DNA from 3 places in the Succiniclasticum sp. genome. Region 1 is predicted to be linked to each of the others. Evidence: a T-box and tRNA genes for the amino acid it is inferred to sense, from the RefSeq annotation. Region 1 holds a T-box; the other regions hold tRNA genes.
What was found. The T-box of region 1 lies ahead of pheS (phenylalanine--tRNA ligase subunit alpha). A T-box ahead of a tRNA ligase gene usually reads a tRNA of that ligase, here a tRNA-Phe.
Positions count from the first base shown of each region.

Region 2: it has a tRNA-Phe gene. The T-box ahead of pheS (phenylalanine--tRNA ligase subunit alpha) is inferred to sense a tRNA for this amino acid. The anticodon was not compared.
Region 3: it has a tRNA-Phe gene. The T-box ahead of pheS (phenylalanine--tRNA ligase subunit alpha) is inferred to sense a tRNA for this amino acid. The anticodon was not compared.

Region 1 is NZ_DBMCWA010000017.1:35,667-41,215, forward strand. Features, by position in the region: gene ACZOWY_RS10000 (hypothetical protein) at 1-554, opposite strand, end outside; gene ACZOWY_RS10005 (GAF domain-containing protein) at 798-1,280, shown strand; gene ACZOWY_RS10010 (hypothetical protein) at 1,366-1,530, shown strand; partial or broken gene ACZOWY_RS10015 (hypothetical protein) at 1,747-2,141, opposite strand; gene ACZOWY_RS10020 (hypothetical protein) at 2,151-2,393, opposite strand; T-box leader at 2,820-3,023, shown strand; gene pheS (phenylalanine--tRNA ligase subunit alpha) at 3,118-4,143, shown strand; gene pheT (phenylalanine--tRNA ligase subunit beta) at 4,158-5,549, shown strand, end outside.
Region 2 is NZ_DBMCWA010000006.1:58,882-64,430, forward strand. Features, by position in the region: gene udp (uridine phosphorylase) at 1-100, shown strand, start outside; gene bcp (thioredoxin-dependent thiol peroxidase) at 116-568, shown strand; gene ACZOWY_RS04765 (phosphopentomutase) at 625-1,887, shown strand; gene ACZOWY_RS04770 (hypothetical protein) at 2,098-2,703, shown strand; gene ACZOWY_RS04775 (hypothetical protein) at 2,809-3,528, shown strand; tRNA gene ACZOWY_RS04780 (tRNA-Asp) at 3,574-3,650, shown strand; tRNA gene ACZOWY_RS04785 (tRNA-Phe) at 3,655-3,730, shown strand; tRNA gene ACZOWY_RS04790 (tRNA-Gly) at 3,735-3,810, shown strand; tRNA gene ACZOWY_RS04795 (tRNA-Cys) at 3,820-3,893, shown strand; tRNA gene ACZOWY_RS04800 (tRNA-Leu) at 3,902-3,990, shown strand; gene ACZOWY_RS04805 (DNA-3-methyladenine glycosylase family protein) at 4,176-4,802, shown strand; gene ACZOWY_RS04810 (DEAD/DEAH box helicase) at 4,878-5,549, shown strand, end outside.
Region 3 is NZ_DBMCWA010000014.1:55,980-61,528, forward strand. Features, by position in the region: gene ilvD (dihydroxy-acid dehydratase) at 1-726, opposite strand, end outside; gene rsmH (16S rRNA (cytosine(1402)-N(4))-methyltransferase RsmH) at 945-2,021, opposite strand; gene ACZOWY_RS08915 (hypothetical protein) at 2,366-2,791, shown strand; tRNA gene ACZOWY_RS08920 (tRNA-Lys) at 2,936-3,011, shown strand; tRNA gene ACZOWY_RS08925 (tRNA-Val) at 3,015-3,090, shown strand; tRNA gene ACZOWY_RS08930 (tRNA-Asp) at 3,104-3,180, shown strand; tRNA gene ACZOWY_RS08935 (tRNA-Phe) at 3,185-3,260, shown strand; gene ACZOWY_RS08940 (hypothetical protein) at 3,400-3,609, shown strand; gene ACZOWY_RS08945 (ABC transporter ATP-binding protein) at 3,891-4,676, opposite strand; gene ACZOWY_RS08950 (FecCD family ABC transporter permease) at 4,673-5,549, opposite strand, start outside.

The sequences.
Region 1 (5,549 bases):
CCGTCGTAGCCGCCATCATCCCGCGCGCGGTCATCACGGCAGTTATAAACTGTCCGGCCGGTAGCGCGGTCTTTCAGGGTAAATTCCACTTCCGCATAGGCATTAGTGATCCACTTTCCCGGATGATGGATGACTTTTTTGACAGGGAAGGTGTATGTTGTTTCTTTTCCGTCCTTGTCTCTTTTTACTATTTTTTCATTTTGATAGGTTTCTTCTGTCCATGGCTCTTTCCAGTACGTGTAGGTTCCAACCAGATGTACCGTAAGAGTCAGATCTACCCTGCAACGTGCCGGCTCTTCCGGTGGAACCACAAGATATTTATTCTTTTTCGCCATGGCAGTTCGCAGGGGGTTCAACGTGCGGTTTACGGGATTGTCATCATGCCGGAGGTCTTTCCACTGCTTATTTTCGGGGTTATAAACGGATTCCGCCAGATAAATGTTCGTAATGCTTTTGAAATCATAACGGGGATCCTTGAATTTGCTCTTGGAAGCAGAGACGGTTCCCGTGAAGGCCATTAGCAAAACCAGAGTCAGAATAAAAAGTTTTTTCATTGAGTCCTCCTGATTATTAAAAATAACTTTTAAAACGACAGTTCATAAAACAGAGCACTTTTCTGTATAACATAATTATAACAATATTTTGTGATTTGGAAAACACTTCTACTTTAAAATATAAGTTATCCTGATCAATTCATGGTATAATACATAAAACGTTGTGCACCAGTTCGGTGCAGGTAATATGGTACGGTGAGAGTCCGTATCCAGTTGTTTTTAAGTTTTTTGAAAGGAAAAATAATGATACAACAGAATAAACAGGCAAAACCCGATTACGATCTGCTGGTGCAGCAGGTGAAAGCGTTGGGAGAAGAAGAAAACTACTGGCTGCCGGTGCTGGCCAACACATCAGCATTGTTGATGAACGCGCTGCCGGATTTGAACTGGGCAGGATTTTACCTGATGAACCGTGATTCCTTAGTGCTGGGGCCGTTCCAGGGCAACCCGGCCTGTATCCGTATTCCCCTGTGCGCCGGTGTATGCGGTGCGGCAGCCCTGCAGGATAAAGTACAGCGTGTGGACGATGTGCACAAGTTTCCCGGCCACATTGCCTGCGACAGCGCAAGCAATGCGGAAATCGTGATTCCCATCCATAAAAACGGAAAGCTGGTAGGCGTGCTGGACTTAGACAGTCCTGTAAAGAACCGCTTTACAGAAGAAGACGAGGCCGGGTTAAAGAAAATTGTGACAGCGCTGGAAGAGATTGCAGAGTTTACGGATTAAGGAAGCGCTGATTTTATTATATTTTTTTATAAAGTTACCATTTGCATTTTTTATAGAATACAATCTTACGATGGTGGTCTTTGCTATGTCTATTGAAACCTTTTGCTCGGAACAGATCCAGGACACCGGGGATTCCATGGACATTTCCGCGGAAGTGGAGCGGCACACTAAAATTGCAGCCAGGGCCATCGTGCCGATTTCCAACATGATCCGGGAAATCAGCGCCAGAGTAGAGAAGGCAAAGAAGTGAATGAATACCCGGTGAAATTAGGGCATTGTCCCATAATTGAGGAGGCAGCGCTGCCAGACGATAGGATGTGCGCAATGCATGAAGAAGAAGTAATAGCTCTTGCTGCATTCACCAAAATAAAACCAGTCTTAGCATCCATGGCGGTGTTAAGACTGGTTTTTTACTCTCTGTGGCAGTTGTCAAGTATTCCTTGACAGTTGGGTCCTTCTTTACTGTTCAGGCGGTTCTTCCGTGCGTCAGCAAAAATCGTTCCATAGAAGAAAGCGTTACCTTTTTGTAAGCGTTTGATTTATCATTGGATGCGGTTCGATGCCAATAATTGTGATGTCGCCTGTTTCCGGTCCATATACCCAAAAGATACGTGCGGCAGTCGGCGTGTTGTTTTCCAGATAGGATTCCCATACCTTGATCCCATACCGGACAGTCAGAGCGTCAATTTCATGGGAATGTAAACCGGGATGACGGGGATTTTGAGAAAGTAGTTTCATTGCTTTTCCCATTTGCCTGTATAGTTTTTCTTCCTTTCGGTTTGCCAATCCGGTTTTGATTTTTGTAGTCAAAGCGTCCCACAAAGATTTCATTTCCGGAACCCCTAAATGAATTATGAACATGGTCGCTCCTCAAAAATCAGAAAGATCGACTGCTTCAGACGCATTACCGGTTTTCAGATTTTCGACGGAAGCATCCATCATGGCTAATGTGTTAGCGGAAACCTGAAAAGGAGGCATGAGCACGCGGGGTTCCAAAACAATCCGGCCGTCTTCGTATTCGGATACATGATAATATTCAAAAATTACGCTGCGCAATGTGATTCTCTTTTTTGTATCAAGCTTTGCGTCGTATTCTTTTACAGCTACCTGCATTGTGTTACCTCCAATCTTCGGTGTGGGATATAAAATATTGTGGGATTTCCCACATTGTAACATAATAGATCAATGGCAGTCAAGTATTCTTATTTTGCAAAACTGATGAAGAAAAATGGAGGGCAAGGTTTGCAGGCCGAAACGCAAAGCCTCCACACTCTTGCAGTTTGTCAGTTGTATCTTCCGGCTTTGCCGGTACAGACATACAAACTGACTATCCTTAAAAACATAAGAGTTAGCAGAAGTAAACCCCAGTATTCATGCATATTTGCAATTCAAAGTTGGTCGTAATTACGACCAACCTGAAGGAAGCAAAGGAATCCTGTATAAATCTGGACAGCCAAAATAATAATAGACACTTTTTCTTGCCCAACCCTCTCACTTGTGCTATAATATTTCAGTCAATTAAATACGTCCCTAACAGTATTTTGCACAAGGAACAGGAGAGTAGCGTTTTTAAAGCATAAAGAGAGTCTGGGCAGGTGGGAGCCGGATTGCGGAGATTGCGTGAAGTTCACCTGGGAGTGTCTTGGCTGAACAATATTTACAAAGTAGGCTGAGCGTTTGCCGCGTTAAGGCGCAAGAGAACAAATTAGGGTGGTACCGCGGAACATCACTTTCGCCCCTTCACAGGGACGGAAGTTTTTTAATTTGCGACAAAATTCCAAGAAGCAAGCCCGTAGGGCGAAGCTGATTGGGAAATTTAGGAGGCAAAAAGATGAGTATGAAAGAGATGCTGCTGGAGCTGCGTGAAAAAGCGCTGGCAGACCTGGAAGCTGCTGCCAGCTCCCAGGAGTTGCAGGACCTGAAGGTCAAGTATCTGGGACGCAAGGGTCCCATGACGGAAATCCTGCGCGGCATGGGCAAAGTGCCGGCAGAAGAACGTCCGAAGATCGGTGAAATCGTAAATCAGGTAAAGCAGACGCTGGAACAGTGTTTGAAAGACCGCACGGAAATTTTGCGGGCGGAAGCGCTGAAAGCGAAAATTGCCAACGATAAAGTGGACATCACGCTGCCGGGGCGCAAACCGGCGGGCGGACATCTGCATCCCATTACCTTAACCAACAGGGAAATCAAAAAGATTTTCATGCATATGGGCTTCGATGTAATCGAAGGCCCGGAAATTGACAACGATTACTTTAACTTTGAAGCGCTGAATCTGCCGAAAGATCATCCGGCCCGGGACATGCAGGACACTTTCTATATTACGGATAATTTCCTGTTACGCACCCAGACCAGCGGCGTGCAGGCCCGCACCATGCAGAGCAAGGAGCCGAACACTCCCATCCGCATGATTTCGCCAGGTGCGGTATATCGTAACGACTACGATGCTACCCATTCCCCCATGTTCCATCAGGTGGAAGGACTTGTAGTGGATAAAAATATCAGTCTGGCAGATTTGAAAGGAACGCTGGAAACTTTCTGTAAGGAAATGTTCGGCAACAGTGTGAAGATTCGTTTACGTCCCAGCTATTTTCCATTTACGGAACCCAGCTGCGAAGTGGACATCAGCTGTGTAATTTGCGGCGGCAAAGGCTGTAATGTATGCAAACATTCCGGCTGGCTGGAAATTCTGGGAGCCGGGGAAGTGCATCCCAATGTGCTGGCTATGAGCGGATACGATCCGTCCATCATGAACGGGTATGCTTTCGGCATGGGCGTAGAACGTATCGCCATGCTGAAGTACGGTATTGATGATTTACGGTTATTCTTTGAAAACGATCTGCGGTTCATCCGCCAGTTCCGGTAAGGGAGGGATAGAAAATGTTAGCTTCGATTGCGTGGTTAAAGCGCTATGTTGATATTGATGTAACTCCCGAAGAATTAGCAGACAAGCTGACCCGTGTAGGGCTGGAAGTGGAAAGCGTGATTCATCAGGGACAGGGAATCTCTGGTGTTGTGACAGGAAAAGTTACAGCCATTGAACGGAATCCCAAGAGCGACCACCTGTGGGTATGTCAGATGGATTACGGCAGCGGTGAGATCGTACAGATTCAGACCGGAGCCCAGAATGTAAAACTGGGGGACATGGTTCCCGTTGCCACGTTAGGCGCTGAGTTGCCTAACGGAATGAAACTGAAGAAGGTAAAGATGGCCGATGTGTATTCCTACGGTATGCTGTGCAGTGCCAACGAGCTGGGTATAGACAGCAAGCTGCTGCTGCCGGAACAGCGGGAAGGAATCCTGATCCTGTCCCCGGATACACCAATCGGCAAAGATATTAGAGACGTGCTGGGTCTGAACGATACGGTTCTGGATATTGATTTAACAGCCAACAAGCAGGACTGCTTCTGCATGACCGGCATTGCCCGGGAAGCGGCGGCAGTGCTGGGTAAGACGATGCACATGCCGGACATGAGCGTGAAGGAAGCGGCCGGCGGCAATGTAAATGACATGATGCGGAATGCGATTGAAATTCCGGAACTGTGCAGCCGTTTCACCAACCGGGTACTGAAAAATATCAAGATCATGCAGTCGCCGGACTGGATGCAGAACGAACTGCGTGCCTGCGGCGTTCGTCCCATCAATAACGTGGTCGATGTGACCAACTATGTGATGATGGAACTGGGACAGCCCATGCATGCCTACGATTACGATACGCTGAAAGACCATGCGCTGATCGTGCGCCGGGCCAAACCCGGAGAACACCTGCAGACCCTGGACGATCAGGACCGGGCGTTGACACCGGACATGATCGCCATTGCCGACACGGAAAAAGCGGTGGGCCTGGGCGGCGTCATGGGCGGCCTTGTTACGGAAGTAACGGATAAAACCAAAACGGTTATTCTGGAAGCGGCGGCTTTCAACGGCCCGTCCATCCGCCGTACATCCAAGGCATTGGGTCTGCGCAGCGAAGCTTCCATGCGTTTCGAGCGCGGCGTGGATATTGCCAACTGTCATCGTGCTCTGGACCGGGCGGCGCACCTGCTGGAAGAAATGGGCGCCTGCGAAACGGTCTGCGGCATTGCAGACGCGTATCCCGTTCCCTATAAACCTGCAGTCGTTACAGTTACGCCGGAAGCAATCAACACCCGGATCGGCGTGGAGATTCCCAAAGAAGAAATGGTGGATATCCTGACCCGTCTGCAGTTTGAAGTAAAGGAAGAAAACGGCGCGCTGGTCATCACTGCTCCTACCTGGCGGCAGGACGTGACC
Region 2 (5,549 bases), on a different contig from region 1:
GGCCGTGGCGCCGCCGGATGTGTACAAGGTGGCGGAAAAACGTTTCCAGGCTGTGGCGAAACGGGCGCTGGAAAAGCTGATTGCGGCAGATAAAGGATAATGCAGGAGGCATAGTATGTTAGAGATTGGAACGAAGGCGCCGGCGTTTACGCTGCCGGACCAGGATGGGAACATGGTTTCCCTGAAAGATTTTAAGGGACAGAAGGTCGTGCTGTATTTTTATCCGAAAGATAACACCCCGGGCTGTACGAAACAGGCCTGTAATTTTGGGGAACTGCTGCCCCAGTTCCGGGAAAAAGGCGCGGTGGTCATCGGCGTCAGCAAGGATTCCGTAGCCTCCCATAAAAAGTTTCAGGAAAAGTTCGGCCTGCCTTTTACACTGCTGTCGGATCCGGAGCTGCAGGTCATTCAGGCTTACGGCGTATGGCAGGAAAAGAACATGTACGGCAAAAAAACCATGGGCGTGGTGCGCTCAACATATTTAATTGATGAAAAGGGCATCATTGTGAAAGCGTTTGGCAAGGTGAAGGCAGCAGAAAATCCGCAGCAGATGCTGGACGAACTGTAATGGTTCAGTATGTCCGTAAGAGTGTGCTTGAATACAAAAAATGAGGAGGCATAACAATGGCCCGTGTCATCATTACATTGCTGGATTCGTTTGGTATCGGTTGGGCCCATGATGCGGAAGCCTTTGGGGACAAAGGTTCCGATACCCTGGGACATATTGCGGCGTGGATGGGGAAAAACCGCAAACAGGCGGACGGCTCGCCCCGGTATCTGGCGCTGCCGAACCTGGCAGTCTTGGGGCTGGAAAAGGCCCATCTTGTAAGTACGGGGGAGAGGCTGGCTCATCCGCTCTCCGGGGAAACGCTGCAGGCCGATCCGCTGGATGGCGGACGGGTGAAGGCGGCCTATACCTGCGCGGAAGAGGTGAGCAAGGGTAAGGATACCCTCAGCGGTCACTGGGAGATCGCCGGTGTACCGGTGGATTTTGACTGGGGCTATTTCCCCGATCAGCCGAAGTGTTTTCCGCAGGCGCTGGTGGATGCGCTGATCAGGGAAGGGAACCTGCCCGGTGTGCTGGGGGAAAAGCTGGCCAGCGGTACGGTGATCATCCAGGAACTGGGCGAGGAGCATATGCGCACCGGCAAGCCTATCATTTATTCCTCCGCAGACAGCGTGCTGCAGATTGCCTGCCATGAGGAGACCTTCGGGCTGGAACGGCTCTATGATCTTTGCAAACTGAGTTTTGAACTGGTGAAACCCTATAAGATCGCCCGTGTCATCGCCCGTCCGTTTGTGGGGAAGAAGGCCGGGGAGTTTGCGCGTGTGGCGGCCCACCGTCACGATTACGCGGTACCGGCCCATGAGGATACCCTGCTGGACAGATTGGTGGCAGCCGGCGGGAATGTGTACGCGGTTGGCAAGATTGCCGATATTTTTGCCCACCGGGGCATTACGAAGCATTACCCCGCGGCGGGGCTGGACAAAATTTTTGACGCCACCCTGCAGGCGGTGAAGGATGCGCCGGACCGGACGCTGGTATTCGCTAACTTTGTGGATTTCGATTCGTCCTTCGGCCATCGGCGGGACGCGCTGGGGTATGGGGAAGGCCTGGAGTATTACGACAGCAGGCTTCCGGAACTGTTCTCATTAATGCAGTCAGATGATGTGCTGCTGGTGACGGCGGACCACGGCTGCGATCCTACCTGGAAGGGCACGGACCATACCCGGGAAAAGATTCCCGTTTTGTTCTACGGAAAGAATGTGAAACCGCAGCAGATTCCGCCGTTCCACATTTTCAGCGATATCGGTCAGACCCTGGCTGCGTATCTGGGCGTGGGCCCGTTGGGACACGGGACCGCGGCGGATATCTGGAAACGATAGACCTGCGGCAGGGGCGGCATGGGTTTGCCATAACAGGAAGCGCCATGCGGGGAACTGCCGTGGCTTGCAGGGGATGCCGGCTGGTGTGCGCGTCTCCATAAAAATGACATAATTGGCTGGTATACTGATTCCGGGTTGTAAATGAGCCGATACGGTATCAGATACTATGCGAAGAAAAAAATGATTTTGGATTGGCAGGGGGTGAAGAGAATGAAAAAACTGTTCCTGCTTCTGGCGCTGGTCGTTACGCTGTGCAGCGGCGTCGCCGGGAATATTTCCGGGTTGGAGGCTGTTCCTTTTTTGGGTGCGGCCAGGGCGTATGCCTTTGAGACAAAGCCGGTGAATTTTGTGGTGATCGACCGCACCGGCAGCGTGAGCCGGGCGGATATGCGGGGCTGGATCCAGATGGTGAAGATGGATTACCATGTGCCCTATTACCGGCTGATGGATGATAATACCAAAGCCGAGGCGGCGGTGAATGAGATGTTTGCTAAAAACCCGAAACCGGACAAGGAAGCCATGAAGGCTGCTGCGGAACAGGCGGGTTGCGGGGCGCTGGTGGTGATGGTAGTGCACCGTATGGATTCCTACATGGTGACCAGCCATTCACCCTTTGACTATGACAGGGAAACCTATGTAAGGACATATGCCTTTGCCGATATGTTCGCGTACAATTCCGACGGAAACAAGTTCATCCGCCGGTTCCTGCGGGAAACGGACCTGAAACCGCTGGGGCTGGAGGAGGATCCGTCGGATACCATTAAATGGACGTTAGGCAATTTATTAAATAAAATGGAAGGAAAACCGCAGATCTGATGCATGTTCGACAGGCCCGGCCGTTTTGGGCGGGCCTGTGGGTTCCTGCTGTCCGGACTGTGCCGGATCAACGGGGAAAACGTGTGGCGGTGAGATTATACTGTTATGCCAAAACCGGAAGAGATTGAAGTGATTATGAAGCGCCGTCCCGATTGGGAGTTTCTGCAGAAGCTGCCGAAAGTGCTGCGCGGCTTTACGTTTGTGGAAGGCGGCGAATTGAAGGGACATGAATTTTTGCTGGGTGCATATGTCAATGAAGCGGCCCGGCGCAGGCTGGAACTGATTTACACGGATGAGACCTTTGATTATGTGCCTATTCGCCAGGTGGGGCTGCTCCGCTACCGGGATTTCCGTTTCATCACCCGGGACAGGGATCAGTTCGAAGAATGGATCAACCAGTATATCGACCGGCTGGTAGAGGAAACAACGCCCACGTATATACCCCGGTCTGGTCATCTGCTGAAGCGGAAGGGCATCCTGGACTGGCATTTCCCGGATACGCTGCCGGAACGGGTGGGCAGTTTTGTCAAGTACATCGGTCCGCAGTATCCGCTGGATTTTATCAATAACGCAACCGTTATTTTAGACTATGCGGATTTTGACGCAGGCAACGAACTGGTGTTTCTGTATAACAGGGCGCGTAATGAGTTTTATGCGGAGAATAAAACGCATTTTATTCCCAACACGATTCACGATTTTGACGCAAAAAAGCTGGCGGATCTGGAAGTATTGCTGGCGGAACGGCTGGAACCGTATCTGCTGGAGTTGGGAAACGGCGTTCATCACGCAAACCCGGTGAAGCAGGATTTTCGTAAAAAAGCTTGACAGAGACGAAGAAATAACCTATACTATTAATGCTTGATGAAAAACGGCCCGGTGGTTCAGTTGGTTAGAATGCCGCCCTGTCACGGCGGAGGTCACGAGTTCGAGTCTCGTCCGGGTCGCCATTATGCCTCGGTAGCTCAGTTGGTAGAGCAAGGGACTGAAAATCCCTGTGTCCACAGTTCGATTCTGTGCTGAGGCACCATGTTGCGGAAATAGCTCAGTTGGTAGAGCACAACCTTGCCAAGGTTGGGGTCGCGAGTTCGAGTCTCGTTTTCCGCTCCATTGTTTTAAGGCGACATAGCCAAGCGGTAAGGCAGAGGTCTGCAAAACCTTTATCCCCGGTTCAATTCCGGGTGTCGCCTCCATAATTTCTGCCGAGGTGGCGGAACTGGCAGACGCACGGGACTTAAAATCCCGCGGGTAGAGATACCCGTACCGGTTCGATTCCGGTCCCCGGCACCAGTCAATCTTACCTGTCTTTCTGAAAAGAAAGACAGGTTTTTTGTTTGTGCGGTTTCAGAATCTTTGCGTATCGTGATGCTGCGGTGCTCTTTTTTGGTTGAATGCGCCTTATTACTTGTGGTATAATATACCAATTAACGTGGGATAGTTTGCGTTTGTTTCGCAAAGGTAGGGAGGACGTGGCGATGGTGAACACCACTGACTGGCTGGTCGGCGAGGCATATTTGCGTGAGAAGGCGCCGGAATTGCTTCCTTTCATAAATAAATACGGTCACTGCACGCTGGTTCCGGATGGCAGGGAGCGGTATTTTGAAGTGTTGCTGACAGGCATTGCGGCACAGCAGCTGCCGCCGGACGTTTCCGGCCGGATCATGGGCCAGCTGCGGCGTCTGGCTGGAAATCCGGTGACGCCGGAAAAGCTCATGGCCCTGACGGATGAGACCATTGCCACCTGTGGGCTGACGGCTCTCAAGGTGACTTACATGAAAGCGTTTGCCCGCTTTGTGCTGGACAGTACCATTGATTTTGCGGCGTTCCCGGAAATGACGGATGCCCAGATTGTCAAATTGCTGAAAACGGTAAAGGGACTGGGGCAGTGGACCGTTGAAATGTTCATGCTGCTTTCCCTGTGCCGCCCGGATGTGATGCCGGGGGATGATTTTCTCCTGAAAAAAGAAATGCAGCAGTTGTTTAAGCTGAAGGAAGTGCCCAAGCGCGGGCAGATGAACCAATTGATGGAAGCCTGGCGTCCCTGGCGGAGTCTGGCGGTGTGGTATCTGTGGCAGCACAGTGCAGACAGAAGAGGAAAGTAGTCGATATTGCGGATTCTTGACGCATGATGAGATTCCCTGAGTTTGTGCAGAAAGAAAAAGACAGAGAGGTAAATCATGATAGATTTTTTTGAACAGGTAAACGTGCTTCCCCGGGTGAGGGAGAATTTATATAAAATGGGGATCAAAACGCCCATGCCCGTGCAGCGGCAGGCAATCCCCGCGTTACTGAAAGGACGGGATGTGCTGGCCCGGGCCCAGACGGGTACCGGTAAGACGCTGGCGTTCCTGATTCCCCTGGCCCAGAAGATCGACCCGGCGAAGAAGTATGTGCAGGCGCTGGTAATCACGCCTACACGGGAGCTGGCCCAACAGGTCAGCGAAGTGATGAAGCAGGTGCTGGAAGGGCTGGAAATTTCCACGCTGCCGGTAATCGGCGGCCGGGATTTTGAAACCCAGAAGAATAAGCTGGCAGGCAAGGCCCAGGTGCTCATCGGTACACCGGGCCGCCTGCTCGACCATATTGAAAAAGGAAATACGGATTTAGGTGGCGTGAAGTTCCTGGTACTGGATGAAGTGGACGAGATGCTGGCCCAGGGCTTTATGGACGACGCCCTGAAGCTGATTGCCATGACCGGACCGGAACGGCAGACCATGCTGTGTTCCGCCACGGTTTCGGAAGAAATCAACAAGCTGGGACGCAGCCTGACCACAAACTGCCAGGTCATCGAGATCGCGCCGGAAGAAACGGTAGTGAAAGCTATCAAACAGATTTGTATCAAGACGACG
Region 3 (5,549 bases), on a different contig from region 1:
TTCTTTGACCAGGCGGACAATAGTTTCCCCTGCCTTTTTAGCCAGACGGGCACGGTCGCCCTGGAAGGCTGCCGGAATGGTTCCGTTGCCGGGCAGGCCCATGCCTAACACTTCGGTGAGGCAGTTCATGGTATTGGCGGTGAACAGGCCGGCACAGCTGCCACATCCAGGGCAGGAGCAACGCTCAATACGGGACAGTTCTGCTTTATCAATCTTGCCGGCTTCAAAACGGCCGGCCGCTTCAAATGTGGTGGAAATGGAAATGTCTTTGCCTTCATAACGGCCGGGGAGCATGGGACCGCCGCTGCAGAACACAGCTGGAATATTCAGGCGCAGCGAAGCCATCAGCATACCGGGCACGATCTTATCGCAGTTAGGAATCAGGACCATGCCGTCAAAAGCATGGCCGTTGATTAGTGCTTCGATGCTGTCAGCAATCAGTTCACGGCTTGCCAGGGGGTATTTCATACCTTCATGGCCCATGGCGATGCCGTCGCAGAGACCGATGGCAGGTACTTCTACAGGTACACCGCCCGCTGCGAGGATACCGTATTTGACCATTTTTGCCTGATCATCCAGATGGGCATGGCCAGCAATGATATCAGTCTGGGAATTTACTACAGCAATCAGCGGTTTTTTGAGATCTTCATCGCTGAAACCGAGGGCATAAAATAAAGAGCGGTGAGCTGCACGGGTGGAACCTTTTTTGACTAAATCGCTTCGCATATACAAACCTCTTTTCTTAAATAAATAATATATATAGTATTCTTCGTTTTAACGAAGGTATCAAAATAATTTTATGCTTCTGGGAACGCATTGTCAATGTTCAGGTAACAAATAAAATGGACAGGTTTTCTTTTTATGATATGGAATGTAAAAACCGTTACAGCTTTTTTACCTGCAGAACATGGGCTCGAACCGACAGACAGAGGCCTGTTTTATTCTTAGTTTGAACGGATTGCCCAACGCAGTTTTGTGGATTTTGCTCGTGGGTTGGAAAAGCATTCCTCGGCCGACGGTCGGATTACATCTCTGGCCGCAGCAGTAAAGGTACCGTTTCTGACATATGCTTTAAAGGCCTTTTTAACCAGGCGGTCTTCTCCGGAGTGAAAGGTCAGTATTGCTACGCGTCCGCCGGGAGCCAGTGCATCGGGAAGTTTTTCCAAAAATGTATATAGAGCCTCCATTTCACCGTTTACGTCGATGCGCAGTGCCTGAAAGACGCGGGCACTGCTTTTTTTAACAGCTTCTTTTCGATCATTCTTTGGAAGAAAGGACAGAGCTTTTTCGATCTCTTGAAAAAGTTGTTTTGTTGTATCAACGGGAATTCCTTTTTTTAGATCAGCAGCGGTATTTTCTGCAATTTCCCGTGCATACGGCTCATCGGCGTTTTCGATGAGCAGGCCTTCAAGTTCATCTGCAGAAAGTTTCCTGAGCAGTTTTGACGCAGGGATGCCCTGTTGCGGATTCATGCGAAGATCTAGGGGCCCGTCTGTTTTATAGGAGAATCCCCGGGCGGGATTATCCAGTTGCATGGAAGAAATACCTAAATCAGCCAATATAAAATTAAAAGGACCTGTTTCATTAACGATTTTGTCAATTTCGGAAAAATTCAAATGATGAATGGTAAGAATTTCTTCGCCGTACCCTGCCTCAAGCAGACGCTTTTTGGCTTTCTCGGATTCGATGGGATCTACGTCTGTTGCGTGTAAGTGTCCTGTTCCCTTTAATTGTTTTAACATGGCTTGTGTATGCCCGCCATATCCTAGCGTTGCGTCAAATCCTGTCTGGCCCGGCTGGATTTGTAGAAAATCCAGAATTTCCTGGACCATGATGGGTATATGGGTTCCTGCCGGTGTATTGCCTTTGGCGATAATATGTTTCGTAATATCCTGATACTTTCTGGGATTCAGTTCCTTGTATTTTTCATTAAAACTTTTTGGATAGTGTCCTGTATAGTGTTTCCGGCGGACATGTTTTTCGGCGTGGTTGTTTCCCTTTTGTTCGGTTGTTGTTTCCATAAGTGTCCTTCCTTCGATTTATCGTAATAATATGTAGTTGATTTGCAAAATTTGACTGATGTTAATAAAAAACATAGAGAGGTTGCTTTTATTAATTTCTGTTTGTCGCTGATAGTTTAATTATAAATAAAATCATGTGTTTTGAAAAGACGAATATCAAATGTTTCACGTGAAACATTTGATAACAATTCAGAAAGGATTCTCAAAATATTCTCAGCAGAAGACAGAAGGGTGCTTGTTAGTGTGGAAAGAATATAATATAATATAAACTGACATTATCTATTGAAGTAACTGGCGCTGGTGTACCGGACGCCGGCTTCGATTATTCAGGAGGATGAGGACGGATGATTACAATTGAAGATGTACGCATCTGGCTGGAAGGAAAGAAAGTTCACTATGAGGTTATGGTAGATTCTGCTACGGGTAACGATGTGTATATTATCAAACATCATTCCGAGGCGGCGGGTATAGACTATCTGGGTGTTATTGCTGTGCCTCCGGGACGGTTCATGATGGTCAAGGTCGTGGGGTGTGATTTAAGCAAATATCATCCCCGTAAATGTCTGGCGGTACTGCAGCAGTTTAATGGTCTGATGAACCGGCGCCATACACCGGACAGCTATAATTATAATGTTGAAGGTAAAAATCTAATTATTGTCTTCTGGCCTGAGAATACAAATACTGACAGTATTCAGCATTATCTTGATTTCGGTTTTAACCGTCTGGACTTTATGTACCGGAATCTGGAGAAGTTGGAGATTGCGGATTAAGGATTTTCTGATTCATTGTCGTTATGCATGTGGATGCCAATCCGGAATGACAAGAAAAAATGGAAGTTATACTTGTGTTTTATTTATTTTTTTTCTTGACATTCCCAGGTCTTTGTTCTATAATATTCTAGTAACACGTCAAGTGGTCGACTAGCTCAGCTGGCAGAGCAACTGACTCTTAATCAGTGGGTCCGGGGTTCGAGCCCCCGGTCGATCACCATGTGGGCGCTTAGCTCAGCTGGGAGAGCGTCTGCCTTACAAGCAGAATGTCAGCGGTTCGATCCCGTTAGCGCCCACCATTTTTTTATGTCCGGCCCGGTGGTTCAGTTGGTTAGAATGCCGCCCTGTCACGGCGGAGGTCACGAGTTCGAGTCTCGTCCGGGTCGCCATTATGCCTCGGTAGCTCAGTTGGTAGAGCAAGGGACTGAAAATCCCTGTGTCCACAGTTCGATTCTGTGCTGAGGCACCATGTTGCAATGCAGTTACCCACGGATATTGCGCCGTGGGTAATTTTGTATAAGAAAGCAGTCAAAGGTGTTTCAGATACTTAGGACCTTTGTTAGATGTGTTAATATAAAGTTTGTCATCAGAAAAGCAGGTGTTTATTCATGTTTCCGGGCGGAGAAAGTACTACCACTTCCCTTATTTTTATCTGGGGCGTCATACTGATTTGCAGTATCCGTGGCTGTTTCCGTAATTTTCAGACGGGGGATAAGGCCTGGGGTACGGCGTTTGGTATCCTGATTCCTGCATCTGCCTATTTCCTGGCAGATCTGCTGGGGCTGCTGCCTCCGGGGGCGCCTCATGTGTTTATGTAAGCGGATAGTCGAAGAGATCTTTTTTCAAAAACGCTTGACAAACGGAACGTAATACGGTAAAATGATTTTGGTTAGCGAACGCTAACCAAAATTTTGCTTTGAGTGTTAGCACTGGCTAACCCTTTTCTGATGATTCCTCTTCATTTTTTTGTTTTGTGGAGTCTGGCTGAAAAGCATCATGCGGATTTGCATTACCTGTACAGGATAATGTAAATCCGCATGAAAAGATTCCGGTGTTTTCTTTTATGCGACTGGCGTCAGCCGGCCGCTTTTTTATTTTCTTAATACAAATCCAGCGGCACCAGGGTGCGCACGCCTTCGGATGTAAAGACATCTTCTGCTTTGACACGGAATACTTCTTTCAAAAGGTCTACCGTGATTACGTCTGCAGGGTTGCCGCTTGTAACCAAGGTTCCTTTCTTCATAACCACGACATGGTGAGCAAACTGAACAGCCTGGTTCAGATCGTGGAGCACCAGTGCCACCGTCAGGTGCAGTTCCCGGTTCAGTCTATCCAGTAGTTTCATGACTTCCAGCTGGTGGCAGATATCCAAGTAGGTGGTGGGTTCATCCAAAAGCAGAACCTGAGGCTTCTGGGCAAGAGCCATGGCAATCCACGCGCGCTGCCGTTCGCCGCCGGACAGGGTCTGAAGGATTCGGTGCTGGTAGGGCACCAGGCTGGTTTCTTCCAGAGCCCATTCAATACATTCCTGGTCTTCCTTTGTAGCCTTGCCGAAGAGGCTGCGATAGGGGAAACGTCCCATGGCAACCAAATCCCGTACGGTCATATCGGCCGGGGCCTGGGGAGACTGGGTCAGGATAGCCAGCTTCTGAGCAAATTCTTTGTAGCCGAAATCCCATACGTTCCGGTTCAACAGGGTGATCTGGCCGGCAGAAATTGGATTGATCCGGCAGACGGCTTTAAGCGTAGTGCTTTTCCCACAACCATTTGGCCCGATGATGGCGGTAATCTTTCCCTTTGGAATATCCGCGTCCATGTGCTGCACGATGGTTTTTCCTGACAGTGTGACCTGCAGGTCTCTTACTTCAATCATATTGTCCATCATAATTCCCTCCTTAACAGGAACAGGAAGAATGGGGCACCGATGAACGCCATAATAATGCCTACCGGCAGTTCGATGGGCGCAAAGGCTACCCGGGCAAAAGTATCGCTGAAGGTTATGATAGCGATGCCCAGCAGGGCCGCGCCGGGGATAAGGAAGCGATAATCGGAACCAAGGATCAGGCGGGCCACGTGAGGGATAACCAGACCCACGAATCCCAGCAGACCGGCCACACTGACAGCACTGGCTGCCAGGAGCGCCGCGATGGCAGTCAGCGCAATACGTGTAACTTCTACGTTTACGCCAAGGCCTTTGGCCATTTCATCACCTAACTGCAGGATGTTCAGATAGTGGGCGCTGGCAATGGCAAGTATCAGCCCAATCAGCGCGTAAGGTACGATGATGGAGACGTGGGGCCAGCTTCTGGCTGCCAGACCGCCTACCATCCACATCAGGGCGCCGTTAACACGGTCGCTGTAGAAGACCAGAAGGCCGGAGATGCCGGCGCTTAAAAAGGCGGACACGGCTACGCCCGCCAGAATGATACGGACCGGCTTGATGCCGTTTTTCCAGGCAAGAATGTAAATGGCGACAGCGGCCAGCATGGCGCCGATAAAAGCAACCGGCGTAATCAGGTATTCCAGCGCCGGGAACAGGATCATGATGGTGATACCGGCGATACCCGCACCGGAAGAAATGCCGATAATGTGCGGGTCAGCCAGAGGGTTGCGCATAACGGCCTGTAAAATTGCGCCGGAAAGCGACAGGTTCAGTCCCACCATGGCGCCGACGATGGTTCGCGGCAGCCGGATGTTCCAGATGATCTGGTCCTGGGGTGTTGCCTTCGGATGCAGCAATATTTCCATAACCTGGGAA